DNA from 3 places in the Vibrio sp. 2433-A1 genome. Region 3 is predicted to be linked to each of the others. Evidence: predicted binding sites of a transcription regulator. Region 3 holds the regulator's gene; each other region holds the start of a gene.
What was found. The regulator MetJ, encoded in region 3, represses methionine synthesis genes. The targets are predictions, from matches to a motif close to TTAGACNTNTANANGTCTAA.
Positions count from the first base shown of each region.

Region 1: a site for MetJ is predicted at 4,203-4,222, ahead of metA (homoserine O-succinyltransferase MetA). Genes of this name have one in related genera too.
Region 2: a site for MetJ is predicted at 5,688-5,707, ahead of metE (5-methyltetrahydropteroyltriglutamate--homocysteine S-methyltransferase). Genes of this name have one in related genera too.

Region 1 is NZ_JBRESC010000016.1:28,962-35,983, reverse strand. Features, by position in the region: gene ACU01J_RS15910 (efflux RND transporter permease subunit) at 1-164, shown strand, start outside; gene ACU01J_RS15905 (glutaredoxin family protein) at 234-464, opposite strand; gene ACU01J_RS15900 (M48 metallopeptidase family protein) at 589-1,092, shown strand; gene rlmF (23S rRNA (adenine(1618)-N(6))-methyltransferase RlmF) at 1,097-2,143, shown strand; gene ACU01J_RS15890 (hypothetical protein) at 2,164-2,352, shown strand; gene pilW (type IV pilus biogenesis/stability protein PilW) at 2,349-3,047, opposite strand; gene metA (homoserine O-succinyltransferase MetA) at 3,239-4,180, opposite strand; gene ACU01J_RS15875 (AAA family ATPase) at 4,310-4,702, shown strand; gene ACU01J_RS15870 (DUF3859 domain-containing protein) at 4,681-5,118, shown strand; gene ACU01J_RS15865 (threonine transporter RhtB) at 5,241-5,807, shown strand; gene ACU01J_RS15860 (ABC transporter permease) at 5,874-6,998, opposite strand; gene ACU01J_RS15855 (ABC transporter permease) at 6,995-7,022, opposite strand, start outside.
Region 2 is NZ_JBRESC010000001.1:1,849-8,870, reverse strand. Features, by position in the region: gene ACU01J_RS00035 (EAL domain-containing protein) at 1-1,122, shown strand, start outside; gene ACU01J_RS00030 (EAL domain-containing protein) at 1,177-3,651, shown strand; gene ACU01J_RS00025 (hypothetical protein) at 3,707-4,387, shown strand; gene ACU01J_RS00020 (DUF4250 domain-containing protein) at 4,474-4,674, shown strand; gene metR (HTH-type transcriptional regulator MetR) at 4,712-5,623, opposite strand; gene metE (5-methyltetrahydropteroyltriglutamate--homocysteine S-methyltransferase) at 5,899-7,022, shown strand, end outside.
Region 3 is NZ_JBRESC010000024.1:47,438-54,459, reverse strand. Features, by position in the region: gene ACU01J_RS18790 (bifunctional aspartate kinase/homoserine dehydrogenase II) at 1-1,072, opposite strand, end outside; gene ACU01J_RS18785 (O-succinylhomoserine (thiol)-lyase) at 1,072-2,238, opposite strand; gene metJ (met regulon transcriptional regulator MetJ) at 2,457-2,777, shown strand; gene ACU01J_RS18775 (malic enzyme-like NAD(P)-binding protein) at 2,886-4,163, opposite strand; gene rpmE (50S ribosomal protein L31) at 4,420-4,638, opposite strand; gene priA (primosomal protein N') at 4,920-7,022, shown strand, end outside.

The DNA of each region.
Region 1 (7,022 bases), on a different contig from region 3:
CAATGGCGGTTGCACTCGGTTTCGCAGTGCTGTTTGCCACCTTACTGACCTTGGTACTAGTACCGTGTCTCTATCTCATGCTTGAAGATATTAAAGGGCTGTTTTCAAAGCTGAAAGGTGTGGTAACGCGTAAGCGAAGTGATTCACAAACCGCCACTGAATAGAGTGAGGTGAATTGTACGGCCTGACGCATTTACGTTTTCAGGTCGTACAAATAACTCACAACGCTGAGATTATTTAGCGTTGTAGATCTTCTCAAAGTTCCCCGGATTCCAACCAATCATAATACGGTCACCAATTTTAAGAACAGGTAACGAGCGAGCGCCAATCGCATCGAGCTCTTTACGACCGCGCTGCATTTTTGCATTGGTGATTCTGTACTTGTAGCCTTTTGAATCTAAGTAGCGCTGCGCGTCTTTACAGTGCGGGCATTTATCTTTTACGTACAGGACAAGTCGTTTCATGGTGGTTTCCTACGGGTTATCTCTGGCTCAGAGTTTAACGAAAAGACCGTGAATGGCAAGTATGAATAGGGTAGACTTACGCCCCATTATTTGTGCCGTTGGCTCTATTTTTATTACTGTGACTATGAATCCGTTACTTCGTTATATTCAAGGCTATCCTCAACATATTCTAGAGCCAGTGACTCAAATGATAGAGTCTGGCCGCTTCAATACTTGGTTTGAACAGCGTTACCCAACGAATCACGACATCAAAAGTGAAAAAGCCCTGTTTGAATATACGATGGCGATTAAAAATCGCTACATGAAGAAAACGGCGCCACTGAGCAAAGTGATTTACGACAGCAAAATCCACCTGATCAACAACGCATTAGGTTTACATACCTATGTGGCTAAAGTTCATGGTGGCAAGATCAAATCGAAAAACGAAATTCGTATTGCGAGCGTATTTAAGAACGCGCCAGAGCCATTATTACGTATGCTGGTGGTACATGAGCTGGCTCATCTAAAAGAGAAAGATCACGATAAATCTTTCTACCAACTATGCTGTCATATGGAGCCTGACTATCATCAACTTGAGCTCGATGCGCGCCTGTTTATGATTTATCAAGAAATCGCCAAGAAAAAGTAACCTTATGATCCATCAATCTAAGAAAACAAAGCTACGTAACAAGAATCCAGAGCAATCTGCGTCACAGATGAAGGTCATTACCCTTAAAGGAAAAGCAGGGTTACATAAACGCAATTTGCATCAAGGTCGCTATGACTTTGAAAAGCTAACTGTCGCGTTGCCAGAGCTTATAAAGCATGTGGTAAAGAACCCTAAAGGGGAGTTGAGTATTAATTTCTCTGATCCGCTGGCGGTAAAGTTACTCAACAAAGTATTACTCGCTCACCATTACAGTGTCACGTCGTGGGATATTCCGCCAGGTTACTTATGTCCACCTATTCCCGGTCGAGCGGATTACATTCACCGGTTGGCTGAGCTGCTAACCAATGAATCAAAGTCGTTAAAACATAATCAAGTGAGAGCGCTTGATATTGGTGTCGGCGCTAATTGCATTTATCCGATTGTGGGTGCGACTCAGTATGGTTGGCACTACATTGGGTCTGACGTTGATGCTGAGTCGGTAGATAATTCGAATCGAATCGCGAATCAGAACTCAGTGCTTAATGGGCGTATAGAGTGCCGATTGCAAAGTGATAGCCGCAATTTTTTTAAAGGGATCATTAAGCCGAACGAGTTTTACGATGTCACCACATGTAATCCTCCGTTCCATAAGTCTCTTCAAGAAGCGCAGCAAGGCACTGAAAGAAAAATTAATAACTTAGCGGCAAATAAGAACAAACGAAATCAAGTGGCACAGAAATCGAAGCCAACCAAGTCACCTATACTTAACTTTGGTGGACAAAAAGCCGAGCTTTGGTGTCCGGGTGGAGAAGCTGCCTTTATCAAGAATTTGGCGTTTGAAAGTCGAGATTTCTCCAAGCAGGTTTTGTGGTTCTCGACACTGATTTCCAAGAAAGAGAACGTACGTTGGATGCGCAAAAATCTAGAAAAAGTGGGCGCGAGTGAAGTGCGTATTATCGAAATGAGCCAAGGCCAGAAAGCCAGTCGTTTTATGGCGTGGACGTTTAAATCAGAAGCGGAACGCCAGCAATGGCTGAAGCTAAAAAGTTAATCGGATAGAGCGGAGGGCATATGGAGTTTGAAATTTATATGCCCTGTGAGCCTGCTTGGATTTGCGATAGCTTTCTAGCGCTATTTTCTGTTCTTTTGGCGATTGGGCTAGTGGCGTTTATCTATATCCTTTATAAGGAATACCGCCGTATCAATCGGGTAAAGAAGCGTAAAACGCAGCGGGATGCTTCTCGTAAAAATAAGCCTTAATATAACTGCTCTAATTGATCTCTATATTTATCTTCCAACACCTTGTTTCCCACTTTGTGCTCTAACTCGATGAGCAGATATAATGATGACTTTTTCACGCCATATCGTTGATGGAATCGTAAAAGTCTGATCCTAGCTTCTGTATACTCCTCATATTCAATCTCTAATTTGGCTAAGTTTAGCAATGATATAGGGCGATCTGGTTGGTGTGCCAAAGCGCTTTGAAAATACTCTTGAGCCCTTTGCTTATTTCCGGCTTTTAGCGAACAAAGCGCCGCGTTTTCATAACTCATCGGTATTAAGTAATAACTCGGCTGTTCAATTGCTTGGTTGAACAGAGCATCGGCTTGGTCATAGTGTTTCTGTTTACATAAAAACGTGCCGTAGTTGTTGAGTACATCGCCATTGTCTGGATGTTGCTTGAGAGCAGTGGAATACAAACTTTGCGCGGATTGAGTTTCGCCGACTTGCTCAAAGTAGTGAGCGAGTGAAAGCTGAGCTCGGTAATAGTTGGGATCATGTTGCAGGGCGATGTCGAAGTTTTCACGCGCCTTAATCATATTGCCTTGCTTAAGGTAGCCAATACCGAGCTCTATCCTTGCTTCAGAGCGTTCTCTAATAATATTTTTTGATGGTGCTTCGACAGTTATACAACCGTTTAGAAGCAGTGAAAGGGTGAGTAATACTAGGCGCATGGTTTGACTCATTGTGGATCGCAACGAGTAGTGTACGCCTTAAGTCCTATAGGTTGACTCTGTCGAGATCGGGATGCGACAGAGGTGGTCTATAGCCGTTAATCGTATGAAACAGAAGAATGAAAAAAGGCGCATTACGATGTGAGTAGCACCTTTTCTGACCTTGATTACCTAACTATTGGTGTAGGGAATCAATCATCTTTCGTGAAGTTTGCTTCGCTGAACTTATCCAGATCGTATGGCGTTTGTTGGTAAACGCAGTAGTTTAGCCAGTTTGAGAACAACAGATGACCGTGGCTACGCCAGCTTGCGCATGGTGGGTTGTCAGGGTTGTTATTTGGATAATAGTTAACTGGAATCGCAGGTTCCATGCCTTCACCAAGATCACGGATGTATTCGTTGTGCAGTGTATGCGAGTCATATTCAGGATGGCCAGTGACAAACACGTTACGTTTGTCTTTGGTTGCGGCTAAATAAACCCCTGCAACGTCTGACGTTGCCAAAACATCAAGATCGGTGTGCTCTGCTAAGTATTCTGGAGAGAAGTCAGCATAGCGGCTGTGTGGCGCTAAGAAAGTATCGTCAAAGCCTCTCAGAACTGGGTGATAAGGTTTGTGGATCTTATGGTGGTAAACACCGGACAGCTTCTCTTTGCGTGTACGTTTAGGTAAATCGTAAAGGAGTTTTAGCCCTGCCTGCGCCGCCCAACAAACATAAAGTGTTGAGGTGACGTGGTCTTTAGCCCAGTTCATGATGGTTTGCAGGTGGTCCCAATAAATGACATCTTCAAACTGAACAAGGCCTAGTGGGGCACCGGTAATGATAAGGCCATCAAAATTACGCTCTTTGACCATCTCAAACTGGCGATAAAAGTTATCTAAGTGCTCAGTTGGCGTATTTTTACTAGGGCGATTATCAATACGCAGTAGTTCGATATCGACTTGTAATGGACTGTTAGATAACAAACGTAAGAATTGAGTTTCCGTCTCAATTTTCTTAGGCATAAGATTGAGGATCAAAACCTTAAGTGGACGGATTTCCTGAGTGGATGCACGAGATTCTGACATCACGAAGATGTTTTCAGTGCGTAATACGTCTGATGCGGGTAGTTGATCGGGGATCTTAATTGGCACAGCTTACTCCCTAAGTGTTATTATGGACGTCTATACTTCTAAACTTAACGTAATCAGAATGAGATGTCGATAGCAATTTTAGTCTCATTTGTATTAATATTCGGCTACCGATATCTATTCAACGTTACTATGACTGCGAAACTGACCCTAATCCGAGGCCTTCCCGGCTCAGGGAAAAGCACCTTAGCCAAGACGTTAGAAGTCGACCACTTTGAAGCGGATATGTATTTCGTTGATGCCGATGGTAATTATTGCTTTCAAGCAGATAAAATCGCGGAAGCGCACCAGTGGTGCCAATTGATGACGGAACAATCCCTATCAAATAATAATAATGTCGTGGTTTCCAATACCTTCGTAAGGCGTTGGGAAATAATGCCTTATTACAAAATGGCTAAGCGCCTTGGGACAGAATTTGAAGTGATTGAGTGCCATAAAAACTATGGCAATGTTCACGGTGTTGAGCCTCATGTTATTGAAACAATGAAGAAAAGGTGGCAAGAATGGCGAAGCGAAGCCCAGTAGTAGAAATGCTCTCTTACGGCATTTATAAAGAGTGGGATTCTAAGTCTAAGTACCTACCAAAGATTCAAGAGTTCACAACCAAAGTGCCCGCCGATGAAGAAATAGAATTTGGCTATATCGTCAATATCAAAAAGGCCAAGGGTGAAGTCATTGAGTTTTGTATTGAACACCCAGGGATTAGAGGCAAAAAAGGACAGCTCTTAGAGCCGTTTACTGGTGAACTGCACGTCGGAAGTAATGATTGGGATTTCTATCTCGGCGATACTATCCAGCTACTTGACCCTATTGATGGGTATGAATCCAATATTGGTAAGTGGCGCATGACAATTATGCTCAATGGTTCCCTCATATCAGATAAAGCATTCGACGTGTATGCTAGGGATGAAGGGGAGTTTTGGAAAAAGCGCGGGTTCTAGATAATTCGAATATTATGTTCAGAAATCTATTTGGCTAAAGGTGTCTATTGACGTTGCCGGTGATGATTTCAATGGCTCACCATTGTGGTTTGATACCAAATTACTTGAGGAAGATTTGTTTAATGCACACACTTGTTCGAATTCTATTTGTCCTGACTGCTCTAATTGCGCTGATTGTGGTTGCCGTGGCCTGGAACACCATACCACAACTAAAATTTGTCGAAAAAAGTATGCAATGGAAATGGAACTGGTTTTACTTCGAACCGTTTTCTAATGGTATTCAAACCACACGTACACGAGACACAAAGCAACTTCTATTGAGACGCGTCTATTTGAAATATTCTACAGTCGTTTTTGTGAGTACCACATTTGACAATAAATTCGAAGTGGATGTCGTCAACCAAACCTTGTGTAAGCCACAGAGCAGTAAGTGGGTATTGGTTTCCATTAATGAACAGCCTATGTCTCGCGTGCCAATGGTGTGTGATAGTTCGGGTGAAACGTACACCTATCAATTTATAAGTAATAAACTGCGAGCACTTGAGTTTCGTATCGACGATAACTCTATTCATGAAAACTTTATGTTATGGCCAATTTCTGAAATTAAAGCAGATCAGTTTAAACAGCAGCACGCTTCATTTTTCGGTAGCCAAAATGATGATGAAGAGTATCAATGGCTCAGAGATTGATGTAAGTCTACCCTTATAGGGAGTTATGTCGTTAATACAGCCATTTATCTCTAATACATCAAAATATTAGTTTTTTGTATTAAAGGACATCCAAGCGATGGCTGTCCAGCCTATTGCTTGAAGCCACAACAAGCTATATTGGTTGGCAATGCTTGGCCATTCTCCGCCCATTTGATTGAGTCTAAGGAAGCCTTGAATAGCCGGCGTACTTGGGAACAACTGTGATAGCCAAACAATCGGTGTTGGTATCGCTTCAATCGGCCATATAAAACCCACGCTAAAAATAAGTGGCATAGAGCTGATTAATACAACTAAGGTGACCAACTCTCTTCGCGGTGTAATGTTGCCAAGCCAGATTCCAATAGCGCTAGAGGTGATTAAAAATGGCAGTAGTAGGGTGAGTAGATCGCCAATCTTAGCAAGTTGATTGACGCCATGCATTGTAAAGCTAGCCCCAAAATAGTAACAGCTCAGTACGTAGTAGATAGCAACAAGGACGCCTATTCTTACGGTGAGAAGTTTCAAGGGCGATACTTGGTTCCAATACCCATTGCCGTGCTTTTGAGTACCGCCGACTAAGCCTGCCGCCATCGCAAGGGTCTGCTGTAAAATCAGTACAAACACTGCGGGAACAACATAATCGACATAACCCATACGCGGGTTAAAGGTCGGCTTTAAGTTCAGTTTTGTCGCTGCGTATTGTTCACTGGCTAATGATAAAGGCTGACCGTCGAGCACTAGCTTAGCGACCGTCGTCTGAGCCGCTAATGTTCCGCCGGCTTTTGCTAATCCTTCGACAATAGTGCCGTATACCAAGAAATAGGATGCATCGCCCGCGTAAGCAAGAGTCGGACTTTTTCCAAGCATTAAATCTTTATAGAAGTGCTCAGGTATGACCAAAATCCCGCTAACTTTACCAGATAGGAACGCTTGGCGAGCTGCCTCGATACTGTAGTCACGCTGAACTACTTTAACCTGCGGTGTCGCATCAACCATTCGCTCTAGCTTAAAACTGGTTTGGCTGTTGTCGAGGTTAACAATACTGATTTCTTGCTCTCGCGGAGTCTGGTGACTGTATGGGAGTGGATAGAGAAAAGAGTAAAACAATACTCCACCAAACACGGTTAACGCTACTACAGGGTTTGCGACAATTGCTTTGATCTCGGACTTAATCAATTCGATGATGGTCATTTTGTTACCTCATTCGTTAGATGC
Region 2 (7,022 bases), on a different contig from region 3:
CAAGTTGTGAAGTTTGAGGCGCTATGCCGTTTTCCTGAGCATGAGGAGTTTGTCGCTTCAACCCAAGAGATGATCGAGGCCGTTGAAGATTTAGATAAGGTGGTGGAGTTAGACGATCTTGTTTTAGTTAGTGCTCTGAAGCAGTTTCCAGACTTACAACAACGTTTCGGGACTCATGTTTCTTTGTCTGTGAATCGTTCACTGAAAACAACCACTGAGTTAACCGACATTCTTGAACGAGCAGCTAAGCTCCTTGATGTCCAAGGCATTGAACCTGAACTTATCACCTTTGAATTTACCGAGAGTGCTTACTTTGATAACGATGAAAAGAACAGGGAGGTCTTATCGCTGTTAAGAGGGGCCGGTATCAAGATTGCGGTTGATGATTTTGGTACGGGTAGTGCATCGTTCCGTTACTTGAAAGAGTGTTACTTCGATACGCTAAAAATTGATCGCACCTTTATTCAAAACATTAAGCCTGATTCAAGGCAGTACAACATCGTTAAGGCACTTGTCGACTTATCTGCTAAGCTTGGCTTGGAAGTGATTGCGGAAGGTGTAGAAACCGAACAAGAGTTAGATTCGATGAGATCTCTTGGTGTTAACCTAATTCAAGGCTATTACTTTTCTAAGCCACTACCTTTGACAAAACTGCCTACTGACCAAGGTTGCTATCGAATATCCGACCAGGAACAACGTCTATCAGATCAATCTCTGGCTCATATTGTTGAAGTTTGTCATCATATTGACCCAGGCGAGCCACTTTCATTGATCTACCAATACATTAATGAAGGTGAGCATGAATGCTTTCCTGTGGTTGAGGCGAAAGAGTGCGTGGGCTTTATCGACCTACCAAGCATCAATCTGCACCTTACTCCCAACATGGGGACAGATTTAGAATCAAACAAAGAAAACGCCTATTGGAATAAACCAGCAAATAGAATCATGCAGCCAATTGTGACGATCTTGCATTGGCAGACACCTCAGGTGGAAATTGCTCAATTGGTCGCGAATGATAGGCCTTTTCCTTGGTGTTTGGTTGACGACAAAGGTCAGTTTAAAGGCTTAGTCAGCCAGAAGTCAGCCTTGAAGTGTTTGGTTAATAATAGTTATGTCAGTTAGCCACTATTGTTCTAATCTTTAGTAGTAGTTACAGCTAAACTAAAGAGGCAATAGATGGCTCAAGTGCAAGGCTCTAGCACCAGTATTCCGGCTTTGTCGCGGTATTCTCATCATTTGTCCATCGAATGGCGGTGGGATATTGCCAAGCATCGACTGGATATTGATGTAGAACGCTGCCGGAGTGTGCTTAATGCAGATTTACCTTTACTGACGGGTAACGTTTTACTGCCGTGCATGAGCTATCACGATCAAACTATCATATTAGAAAAGTTGACCAATCTTAAGCCGCAAATGGGTTCTCAGCGTTTTAATTGCTGCTTGAGATTGGAAAGCGATCAATGCTGCTATGTTGAAATGACCTTTCAAACCGATGACGGGAAGCTGGCATCTGGGCATCTCACCCCGTTATTTTTCTTTCAAGCGACTGCTCTGAGTATTGGCGCTTTATTTGGTCAGTTGTTCAATAATGCCCATCATGGGGTGTTATTAATTGATGCAGAACGCAGCATTATCGTCTGCAATGATAACTTCCTCTCTCTGTCGGGGTACGCGAACTCAGAGTTAAAAGGGCAGCCTTTTGCGTCATTGCAATCCGATCGGCATAGCGCCAACTTTTACACTAAGATTTGGTGTGAGATTGAGCAATCAGGCCATTGGTCTGGGGTGATATTACTGCAAAGTGCGCAAGGCCGAGCCTATCCTCAAGATGTGACGATTCAGCGTATCATGCTTGAAGAGGGCATCTTTTATGTCGCCGTATTACTCGATCTTTCCAATAATATCTACCGCATTGAAGATGTCGAACATGGAGGTGTCGAGCTACTGACTCAACTGCCGACTCAAACGCAATTTATCCGTGCTGTCACCTATCGAAGCCAACGTGAAGGAAGGGAGAAGGTGACCATGGTGGTTGCCTTTCAACCTCCATTTGATCACACAGAAGACTTTGAGTTGAAAGCGCTTTTATCCGAACACCTGACCAAAGAGCCGCAAGCGGTCGAGGTAGGATATTTGGGCAGTAACCACTTTGTTGCTTGCGTTGAATGCAACAAAGTCAAAGGCCCGTCTCAAGTACGGATGATCCACCAAGCGATACGACGCCTTTTTTCATCGATCAACCATCATGTCGGCACTCAGATTTACAATGCAATCATGTCAGGTCACATTGGTGTCTCTGTTTTAGGTCAAGATACCCATGATCCCAAACTGCTGGTGGCTCATTCTGTTCAAGCGATGTTAGAGCATAGTGTAATGAGTCGGGGGCAAATTACCTTTTATCACGGGGTACTACATAAACAAGTACTGCGGAGAAAAGAGCTTGAGGAATGGGCAGAAAAAACCATCAAGACCAAAGATATCGAGGTGTATTATCAACCGATAGTCGATACCAAAAATTGGGACGTGGTGAAATTTGAAGCATTGAGTCGATTTAAAGGGCCAAATGGTCAGATGTTGAATACCCAAGAGATGGTCAACATTGCCGAAGACTTAGATTTGGTTGCCGATTTAGATTGGTGTGTGGGGCAAAGAGCGCTGCAAGACCTTAACCATATTCAAGAACGATTTGGTCAGCACTTAGGTGTGACGATAAATCGCTCCCTCAATACCAAGTTGGATACGGATGAAGTGCTCGCAAGCGCGGATTCGTTAGTTCATAAATACGCTAAACGACCAGAAACCGTGACCATTGAATTAACCGAAAGTGCTTATTTTGATAGCGAATCTCGTCAGTCTTCTTTGATAAGAAATATTCGCCGCCGAGGGGTGCAGGTCGCAATTGATGATTTCGGTACTGGGTACAGCTCATTTTCCTATTTGAGTGATAGTAATTTTGACGTGATTAAAATTGATAAAGAGTTTGTTACTAACCTTATGGAAGGGACTAACAAATACTATATAGTCAAAATGATTACGCAATTGGCTCATACGCTCAATGTTAAAGTGGTGGCTGAAGGTGTAGAGACCAGAAATGAACTTGAAGCGGTTTGCTCGTTAGGGGTTGATTACATCCAGGGGTATTACTTCTCAAAACCATTGCCTATTCATGACCTAGAAAAGGCCTGGGATTACTGTGAAGACCTAGAACAGTTCCTTTCTGGAAAAGGTCGCAAACTGAAGTCCAATATACTGGGTATTACTCAGATGCACCTGCCCTGTTTATCACCCGATGATACGGTAGAAAGAGCGCGCTCCTTACTTACCTCCGAGCAATACAATTTGGAAGTGATTCCGGTTCTAGATCGTAATGTGTGTGTGGGTGTGGTGGGGTTAGAGGAAGTGAACTTACATCTTTCGCCAACAGCGGGAACCAAGTTTGAAACCCGCAATGACATTGTAAATAGTCGTAAAACATTAAATCAGGTTATGCGACGAAATATCCATACTTTGACCCTAGAAGAAAACAATGACCAAGTTTCTGAAACATTAAAACAAGGAATTAGGCCGCCTTGGCTTGTCGTCAATTCGGTGGGGGATTATCTCGGTCTTGTGACCCACCAAGATATAATCTCTTACTTCACTGATAGCTAAAATCGACCAGTCTGCTATTATCCGCAGCCAGTAATAATTTTAGTTTGATGACACCATGATCCAGCAGCTACTTGCCGTGTTTGCGCCAATGTTATTGGGCGCTCAACTTCTTTTGACCCTTATTCTTGTTAAAGGCGATATTTGTCCCGGTCAGCGAGGCCGTATCCATAAAATGTTGCCTTCACTAGCGATACTTTGGCTTGCGGTGGCGTCACTGCGAATTGAAGCCATGATGGTGGTGTTTGCTATTGCCTATTTTTATTCTCAAGTGCAAACCAAGAAGACACGTGACCAAGGCCCAATTTGGGTGATGTATCTCGCCAATGGTCTTGCTTTGGCCTATGTTGGTATTGAAATTGGCGCACAAACGTCTATTGCAGCGAGTTTAAGTATTTTATTCCAAGTTTTTCTGCTTGGTGCTCTATTAGCCCATCTGTTACTAACCATTGCCCGTACACGCTTACAGGCGTTTCATCGCTTACTGCCTTTCACCGGTGTAGTTGCGGCAATGATGACGTCATTAGCTGTATTACTTAAAGCATATGGCCTAGAGAGTGACGTACTTACTTCTGTGACTCAGCCTTTGCTAACCAGCTTTGCATTGCTAATTACTGCTATTGTTGCATGGTCTTGGCACTTGCTTGCATCGAAGGAGATCAACAAAGGTCAGCTTGCCATCGCTCTAGTCTTTTTGCTTCTATCTGCAACATCTAATCAGGCTCTATTTGTCCTGTAATCAACTTAGAGTTTGAAGCTAGCTCACTTCAAGGCGGTGAATTTGCGTCTACTATTGTAAGAGTAGATGTGGAATAGGAGGCTGCGATGGACCTGAGCAATGTAGGCAACTTTGATAGCATTATCTTGTTAGGCATAGTGAATGAAAAGCTGCGTCTAGAATGTGATAGTTTTGAAGAGCTTGTTTCTATGTATGAAATGGATGTAGAAGGCGTGATTGGTAAGCTAGACGTGTTGGGTTATCAATACGACTCATTGACCAATCAGTTCAAATCTTATGAGAGATAACAAAAAGGAGGCTTCGGCCTCCTTTTTAATGTTCTGCCTAAACAGTTTTAATCCCATCAAGGTGACTTTGAGATTGCTGTCTTGCGGTATTAAAGAAAGCCTGCAAATAGCGTTTATCCTTGTCCGCATGACGCGTCGCAGCAAATAAACGACGCCATAAGCCATTGCCGAGCGGAATACTACTTATTAAGCCTTGCCTCGAAAACTCACTGATTGCCCAGTTCGGCAAAGCCGCTACACCTAACCCAGCAGAAACCATTTGAATTAGCATCAACGTATTATCTGCCTGTTTCCATTTAGCGGGCTCAATGCCAGCGGGTTGTAAGAAGTGCTTTACCACATCTAAGCGGTTTTTCTGCACAGGGTAGGAGAGCATAGTTTGATCGGCAAGATCCTCTGGCTCGATACACTTTTTTCCAGCTAATGGGTGTGAGATGGATGTCACTAAGCGCATTTCGAAATCAAACAGCGACTCATAATGCATTTCAGAACGTGGCTGAATGTCCGAGGTGATAACCAGATCCAGTTCACCTGCCATTAAAGCTGGCAAAGGCTCAAAGCCAAAGCCTGATGAAAAGTCGAGCGTCACACTCGGCCAAGCAACCTGGTACTCTTTAAGCGCTGGCATCAACCACTGGAAGCAAGAGTGGCACTCAATTGCCATGTGCAATCGACCGTTCACATCCTCTTTGAGGCTAGCAATCTCATTCTCTGCTTTGGCTAATCTCGGCAGCACGTCATCAGCAAGCTTAAGTAAGATCTCTCCTTCCGACGTGAACTTAACCGGTCTGGTTTTACGCAAAAACAGTTGCCCGCCAATTCGAGCTTCCAAATCTTTAATTTGGTGAGAGAGGGCTGATTGAGTCAAGTGCAAGGCCGTCGCAGTTGCCGTGAGTGACCCTGTGTCTCTGAGTGTGGTGAGTGTTCGTAAGTGCTTTAGCTCTATCATGAATTCCCTTCAGTCAGACTGTTTAAGCATGAATATTATTAACCTAACGTGTTTTTGTAGGTGTGTAAACATCTAGACGTCTAAAATTTCAAGAGAGTTGATTATTAGTTAAGTGATTGAGAGATAAATCATCATGAAGATTTTTAATAAACAAGTTGAATATTTGTCGATTGTCGAATGTCCGGTTTAGCGAGATAGTTTAGCCATCCAGATATCCTAGGTGATGGGCTGAACAGCATAAAACATTTGAACTTGCAGAATTAAGGATGAACACAATGACTACAACAACGCACATACTTGGATACCCTCGTATTGGTGAAAAACGAGAGCTGAAATTTACCCTTGAGAAATATTGGCGCGGAGAAATTAGCCAAGCTGAACTGAAATCTGTCGGCAGCGAGCTGCGAAATAAGAACTGGCAAACTCAGGCTGATGCGGGTCTAGACTTTGTCGCCGCGGGTGATTTTGCTTGGTATGACCATGTCTTAACCACGACACTGTTACTTGGGCATGTGCCTAAGCGTCACCAAAACGGCTTCCCAGATCTTGATACCCTGTTCAAGGTCGGTCGCGGTCAGGCTCAAGCGAGCTGTGATTGCAGTGGTCATGCCGCATCAGACATGACTAAGTGGTTTAACACTAACTATCACTATATTGTTCCTGAGTTCAGCAAAGACGATAGCTTTGAAGTGAGTTGGCCACAGTTGTTTGAAGAGGTGAATGAAGCAGTTAAAGCGGGTCACAATGTAAAACCAGTACTGCTTGGCCCTTTGAGCTATTTATACCTAGGTAAAGAAGTTGAAGAAGGCTTTGACCGACTGTCATTGTTGCCACGTTTGTTGACTGCCTACCAAGTGATTCTGGCGAAACTCGCCAAGCAAGGTGTTGAGTGGGTGCAGATCGATGAGCCTATTTTAGCGCTTGAATTGGACAAACCTTGGTTAGACTCATTTAAGCTGGCGTATCAGGTGATTCGTAGCGATGTCAAAGTGTTACTGACCACATATTTTGATTCAGTGGCCGACTCAATCGATAAAATTGTCGAACTGGCAGTCGATGGCCTGCATATTGATTTGTCTGCTTCTCCTGAGCAACTAGAACAGGTTGTGGCGAAGTTACCAAGCAACTGGGTACTTTCTGCAGGTGTGGTCAATGGCCGTAATGTGTGGCGAGCAGATTTAAGTGCGCAACTTGAACTACTGAAACCATTGAAAGAGAAACTAGGTGACAAGCTTTGGGTGGCAAGTTCGTGTTCACTGCTGCATAGCCCGGTAGATTTAGACCTAGAGCCCGATTTAAGCGACGAAGTTCAAAGTTGGTTTGCGTTTGCGAAACAAAAAGTGACCGAAGTGGCGTTACTCGGAAAAGCGTTGGATGGTAGCCAAGAAGCGCTCCTAGC
Region 3 (7,022 bases):
CGGTGTAGGCTAAACGCAGACATTGCTGATCAGGCTGTGACTCGTAAGTGAGCGGCTCTAGCTGGGCACGTTTAAGGCTAGTTAGTACCTCATTTTCGACACGTTGGAAGTCGTGACCAGAAGCAAAGTTAAGTTCAATTAGAAGTACTTCATCAAGTGACGAAATAATTTTGGCTCCGCGGCCTGATGCCAGTACACGTTCAATACGGGTTGAGCCAGACTCTGGCTGGTAGCTGCAACGTAGGTGCAGATCCATAGTGCTTTGCGCGACAGGCTGCAATGTACGGCTGTGTAAAACCGGAGCTGCTAGACGTGCCAACTCACTGGCTTCATCTAAACGTAATAAAGGTAATAGACAGGCATCAGAGACTAAGCGAGGATCTGCGCTGTAAACACCGGCTACATCGCTCCAAATTGTCACTCGGCTTGCTTCGGCTAATGCACCGATTACTGTCGCTGAGTAATCGGAACCATTACGGCCAAGCAATACAGTATGGCCTTGGCTATCTTGAGCCATAAAGCCAGTAATGACGATACGATGGTGGGAATGTTGTGCTAAGACTTCTTTAATCAATGGATAAGACGTACCAAATTCAACCTCCGGCTGAGTGCCTGCTTCTGCGCGAAGAAATGCGCGCGCATCTTGAGCTACAGCAGGTAATTGGTTTTGATTTAGCAAAGCAGACAGTAAGCGTGATGACCACATTTCACCGTGACCAAGAACTGCTGCTTTTTCAGCTTCTGTGAGCGGATAGGTGAGTTCACCAAGGGTGCTAAATTCATCACGTAGGGGTGCTAGAAGTTGCTCGCGCTCTTCACCACTTAGCAGCGCTTCGACCAGTTCAATCTGAAATTGACGTAGGCTTTGAAGCTCTTCATGGGCAAGGCGGCCATCTTTACTCAACGCTTCTAAAAAGGCGATGAGGCGGTTAGTTGTTTTACCGGCCGCGGAGACCACAATTAGGTCATCAGGCTTTGAGTATTCTTTAAGTATTCCCACTACGCGGCGGTAGCACTCAGGGTCTGCTAAGCTGCTGCCACCAAATTTATGTAGCTGACGCTCGATAGACATTAGAATGCCTCCTTAGCTTTAGCAAATGCCTGTTGAAGGTCTTCAATTAAGTCATCTGCATCTTCTAAACCGACTGATAAGCGAAGCAGTTGTTGAGATACTCCTGCTTCGGCAAGTGCTTCTTCACCCATTGCACGGTGAGTCATAGAGGCAGGGTGGCAAATTAGGCTTTCTACACCACCAAGTGACTCGGCGAGTGAGAACAAAGCCAGTTCACCAACAAAGTATTTCAATTGTTCAAAGCTACCGGCGAACTCAAAACTGAGCATAGAACCAAAGCCTGACTGCTGCTTTTTAGCAATCTCGTGACCAGGGTGTTCCGGTAGGCTTGGGTGATAGATGCTACCAACTAACTCTTGAGTTTGTAGATAGCTTAAGATCTTACTTGAGCTTTCCTCGTGCACTTTCATACGCGCGCCTAAAGTGCGAATACCACGTAGCGTCATGTAGCTATCAAACGGTGTGCCCGTTGCGCCGATGCAGTTGCCCCACCAAGCTAGCTCTTCAGCATGCTCTTCAGTTTTAGTGATTACCACGCCACCAATCACATCAGAGTGGCCGTTGATGTATTTCGTTGTTGAGTGGATAACAAAGTCAGCGCCAAGCTCTAAAGGCTTTTGGAACACAGGTGTCAAAAAGGTGTTGTCGACAGCAACCAAAGCACCGACTTGTTTGGCTTGTTCACACACCTTCGCAATATCAACCACTCGTACGAGTGGGTTAGAAGGAGTCTCTAACAGAATTAATTTAGGCTTTTTCGCGATAGCGGCGGCGAAGGCTTGCTGATCGGATTGATCAACAAACTTGACTTTGAAATCACCTTTATTGGCACGGGTGTTAAATAGACGGTAAGTACCGCCGTAACAGTCATGCGGTGCCACGATAAGGTCATCTGGGCCTAAGAAAGCGGATACCCAAAGGTTAAGTGCTGAGGTGCCACAGTTGGTGACGACAGCGCCTTTACCAGACTCTAACTCGAACAGAGCGGTTTCAAGTAAACCACGGTTTGGGTTGCCTGAGCGGGTATAGTCGTATTTTGGTACTTCGCCAAATGCCGGGAAGCCATAGTTGGTCGATAGGTAGATTGGTGGAACCACTGCGTGATGCTGAGTGTCAGACTCGATACCAGTACGTACCGCGATTGTGGCTGGTTTGCGGGTGCTCATAAGTGTTTCCTTTCGAACTTTAGTGACTTCTAGTAGGGAATACGCTATACCTGTTGGTTGTTAGATATATGTTATTCCAATCGATATCTGTCCACTTTACTTGTCATTTTTGTGGCCGTCAACACTTCTAGACGTCTATATGTCTTTGCTTATGGCCATAAATCCCGCTAAAATTGCGTTTTCTAATTTCAAACATAAATATTTACAAAAGGTGCGCAATGGCAGATTGGAATGGCGAATACATAAGCCCATATGCTGAACATGGAAAGAAAAGCGAACAAGTAAAGAAGATTACCGTTTCTATTCCATTGAAAGTATTGAAGGTATTGACTGATGAGCGTACGCGTCGTCAGATTAATAACCTCCGCCACGCAACCAATAGCGAGCTATTGTGTGAAGCATTTCTTCATGCTTACACAGGCCAACCATTGCCGACGGATGAAGATTTACGTAAAGATCGCCCAGACGATATTCCTGCTGAAGTGAAAAAACTGATGACAGAGATGGGTATTGAATTCGAAGCGTTTGACGAAGAATAATAAAAACCACAAGCACCTTAGTTTTTCGCTGTGAGCCAATACTGAATAGATACAAAAAAACCGCTCTCCATTGGAGAGCGGTTTTTTATTGTCCATGATTAAAGCGGATTAGCTTGCCATGTAGTTTTCTGGCATCTCGATACGAGCAACACCTGAATCAACCGCTGCTTGAGCTACCGCTTTCGCTACGCGAGGCAGTAAACGCGAGTCCATTGGTTTTGGAATAATGTAACCAGGGCCGAACGAAAGCGCGTCAACACCTGCTGCTGCCAGTACTTCTGTTGGCACTTCTTCTTTAGCTAGTTGACGAATTGCATCCACCGCTGCCAGTTTCATTTCATCGTTAATTTCACTTGCGCGTACGTCAAGAGCGCCACGGAAGATGAATGGGAAACAAAGTACGTTGTTAACTTGGTTCGGGTAATCGCTGCGACCCGTACCCATGATTAGATCGTCACGCACTTCGTGAGCGAGTTCTGGCTTGATCTCTGGATCTGGGTTCGAACATGCGAATACAACAGGCTTGTCAGCCATTAGCTTAAGCGCTTCTGGTGACAGTAGGTTAGGACCCGATACACCCAAGAACAGATCTGCCCCTTCAATCACGTCTTCTAGCGTGCGCTTATCTGTGTTGTTAGCGAACAGTTGTTTATATTCGTTCAGGTCGTCACGACGAGTGTGAATGACACCCTTACGGTCAAGCATGTAGATTTTTTCGCGCATTGCGCCACATTTGATCAGTAGCTCCATACATGCAACAGCAGCAGCGCCAGCACCCAGACACACAATTGTTGCTTCTTCTAATTTTTTGCCTTGTAACTCAATCGCATTAAGCATACCGGCAGCCGTTACAATCGCCGTACCGTGTTGGTCATCGTGGAATACAGGTACATCACAACGCTCGATAAGCTGCTTTTCAATTTCAAAACAATCAGGTGCTTTGATGTCTTCTAGGTTAATACCACCAAAGGTGTCAGCGATGTTTGCCACAGTATCAACAAACTCTTCGATAGTGCGGTGTTTTACTTCAATATCAATTGAGTCTAAACCTGCAAAACGTTTGAATAGAAGTGATTTACCTTCCATTACTGGTTTTGATGCTAGAGGACCTAAGTTACCTAGACCAAGAATGGCAGTGCCGTTTGAGATAACTGCAACCATATTTCCTTTCGAAGTGTACTTGTAAACGTTATCGGCGTTTTGCGCGATTTCACGTACAGGTTCTGCCACGCCAGGGCTGTATGCTAGTGCGAGATCCTTAGCTGTTTCAGCTGGAGTCGTTAATGCGACAGCGATTTTTCCTGGTGTAGGGTAAGCATGGTAGTCCAGTGCTTGTTGGCGGAATTGTTCTTCTGGGGATAATTCTTGGAGATTGTCGTCTGACATGGGTGTAGGTACTCGTTATTAATTATAAATAATGGGGAAATCCATTTTAGAGTAACTAAGTCAAGCTGCAAAGGTCATAATGCGAGCTAAAGCAATAAAATGCGGTAAATAACTGGAGATAAGACCAGATGAATAGAGATATGGCTAGCGAATCTAAAATTTAGCAATAGATTACTCTGAAAAATAGCAATTTGGTCGGTAGCAGATAACAAAAAAGGACGCCTGAGCGTCCTTTTTTCCAATCAAGTCGAAGAAATTACTTCTTGCTTGAAAGAGCACCGAAACGCTTGTTGAAGCGATCAACACGGCCGCCTGTATCTACGATACGTTGCTTACCAGTGTAGAATGGGTGACATTTGTCACATACGTCTAGGTGGATAGAATCTTTAGCTAGAGTTGAGTTGAACTCGAAAGAGTTACCGCAAGAACAAGTAGCTTTGATTGCTTTGTATTCTGGGTGGATACCAGTTTTCATGGGAGAACCTCTAAATAGGCCGTGTCGCTATCCGAATCTGAGCCGGACACCACACGTAGTTAATAAAAAATTATCTTGGATACCGCTGCCATAAAGCGAGCCATATCCTAAGGCGCGATATAGTAATGAATACGTGCGTTAGGATCAACCGATTTGGAAACAAACTTGCTACTTTTTTAGCCGCTATTGTTTTTGGCAGACTTTTGCGCCTCTCTTTCCACTGCAAGGCTTTTCCCTTAGACTAATTATCGATTCCTTCCAGCGAGCTTTTTTGCCAAACAATGCGACCTTTGATAGCCCGAGTAGCGTTACCAGTGCCACTCGATAAACAGTTTGATTACCAGATTCCAAGCCACCTATTTCCCGTAATAGGTGGGCGAGTGTCGGTGCCTTTTGGTCGTCAGACGTTAGTGGGCGTGGTGACCGCGTTTGCCAATGAGTCTGAGTTTAGTCTTGATAAGCTCAAGCCGATTAAGCAAGTTCTCGATAGCCAACCAGTATGGCCTGAAAAGCTTTATTCGTTGTTGCTATGGTGTAGTCAGTTTTATCAGTACCCATTGGGAGACACTTTACTCAATGCGATGCCAAGTGCACTGCGTAAAGGCAAGCCTGCTGACTTTGCTACGCTGGTGGAGTGGCAACTGACCTCAGCAGGGCGCGATCAGTTAATGCAAGGCTTTGGTCGAGCGATTAAGCAAGCTAAGGTGATGCACATGCTTGAAGCAGGCGCGCTACCACATCAACGCTTTATTGATGAGGAAGTCTCCTCTTCGGTACTGAAATCACTCAGTGAAAAAGGTTGGATTGAGTCGCTTGAAACTAAACCAGTTATTCGGGATTGGCGTCAGAACGTTGAAGCCCATGTTGACAAGCCTAAACTCAACTCGGAACAAGCCATTGCAATTGCCACAGTAAATAGTGGTGAAGGGTTTGGCTGTTACCTGTTAGAAGGGGTGACGGGATCGGGTAAAACCGAGGTCTACTTAAACCTGATTAAACCCGTTTTGGAAAAAGGTCAGCAAGCCTTAGTTCTCGTGCCTGAAATAGGCCTAACCCCACAAACGATTAACCGTTTTAGAAAACGTTTTGAGGTTCCCGTCGAGGTGATCCACTCGGGGCTGAATGATACCGAACGTCTTAATGCTTGGCTTAGTGCCCGTGATAATGCCAGCGGTATCGTGATTGGTACCCGCTCTGCGTTGCTGACTCCTTTTGCTAACCTCGGCATCATTATTGTCGATGAAGAACATGACGCCTCGTATAAGCAGCAAGACAGCTTACGTTACCATGCGCGCGATGTAGCGGTGATGCGGGCTAATAAAGAGCAGATTCCAATTGTATTAGGTTCAGCAACACCGGCGTTAGAAACGCTACATAATGCCTTAGCCGGTAAGTACCATCATTTGGTGCTTTCATCTCGTGCTGGTAATGCGACACCGACCACCAATAAAGTCCTCGATGTGAAAGGCCTTTACCTTGAAAGTGGTCTATCAGCCCCTTTGATTGCCGAAATGCGTAAGCACCTTAAAGCGGGCAATCAAGTGATGCTGTTTCTCAATCGACGTGGTTTCTCACCTGCTTTGATGTGCCATGAGTGTGGTTGGATTGCAGAGTGTAAACGCTGCGATGCCTATTACACCTATCACCAATACAGCAATGAAATTCGCTGCCATCACTGTGGCTCTCAACAGCCGATCATTCACCAGTGCCAAGGTTGTGGTTCGACGCATCTAGTGACGGTAGGCGTAGGTACGGAGCAACTCGAAACCCAGTTGGCAGAGCTGTTCCCTGAATATAGAACCATTCGTATTGATCGCGACAGTACTCGACGCAAAGGCAGTTTAGAGAGTGCGCTCGGTGCGATCCGAAATGGGGAATATCAGATTCTAATTGGTACTCAGATGCTGGCTAAAGGTCACCACTTTCCAGACGTTACCCTAGTGGCACTTCTTGATGTTGATGGTTCGCTCTACAGTAGTGATTTTCGCGCCTCTGAACGTTTAGCCCAATTATTTATTCAGGTTGCAGGTCGAGCGGGGCGTGCGAGTAAGCCGGGTGAAGTGGTATTACAAACGCACCATCCAGAACACAGTTTATTGCAGGCTTTATTGACTAAGAGCTATCGCCATTTTGCCGACACGGCCTTGCAAGAAAGAAAATTAGCGCAACTACCACCGTACAGTTTCTTGACTCTGTTTCGAGCGGAAGCCAACCAGTCAGAAATGGTAGAAGAGTTTTTGCGTCAAGTTCGCCATACCTTGGAAGCTCATCCGTTGTTTGATGACTTTTGTCAGGTGTTGGGCCCAACACCTGCACCGCTAGCGAAAAGGGCAGGTAAGTACCGCTGGCAGCTCCTACTCCAGACTCAAAGTCGTCCAACGATG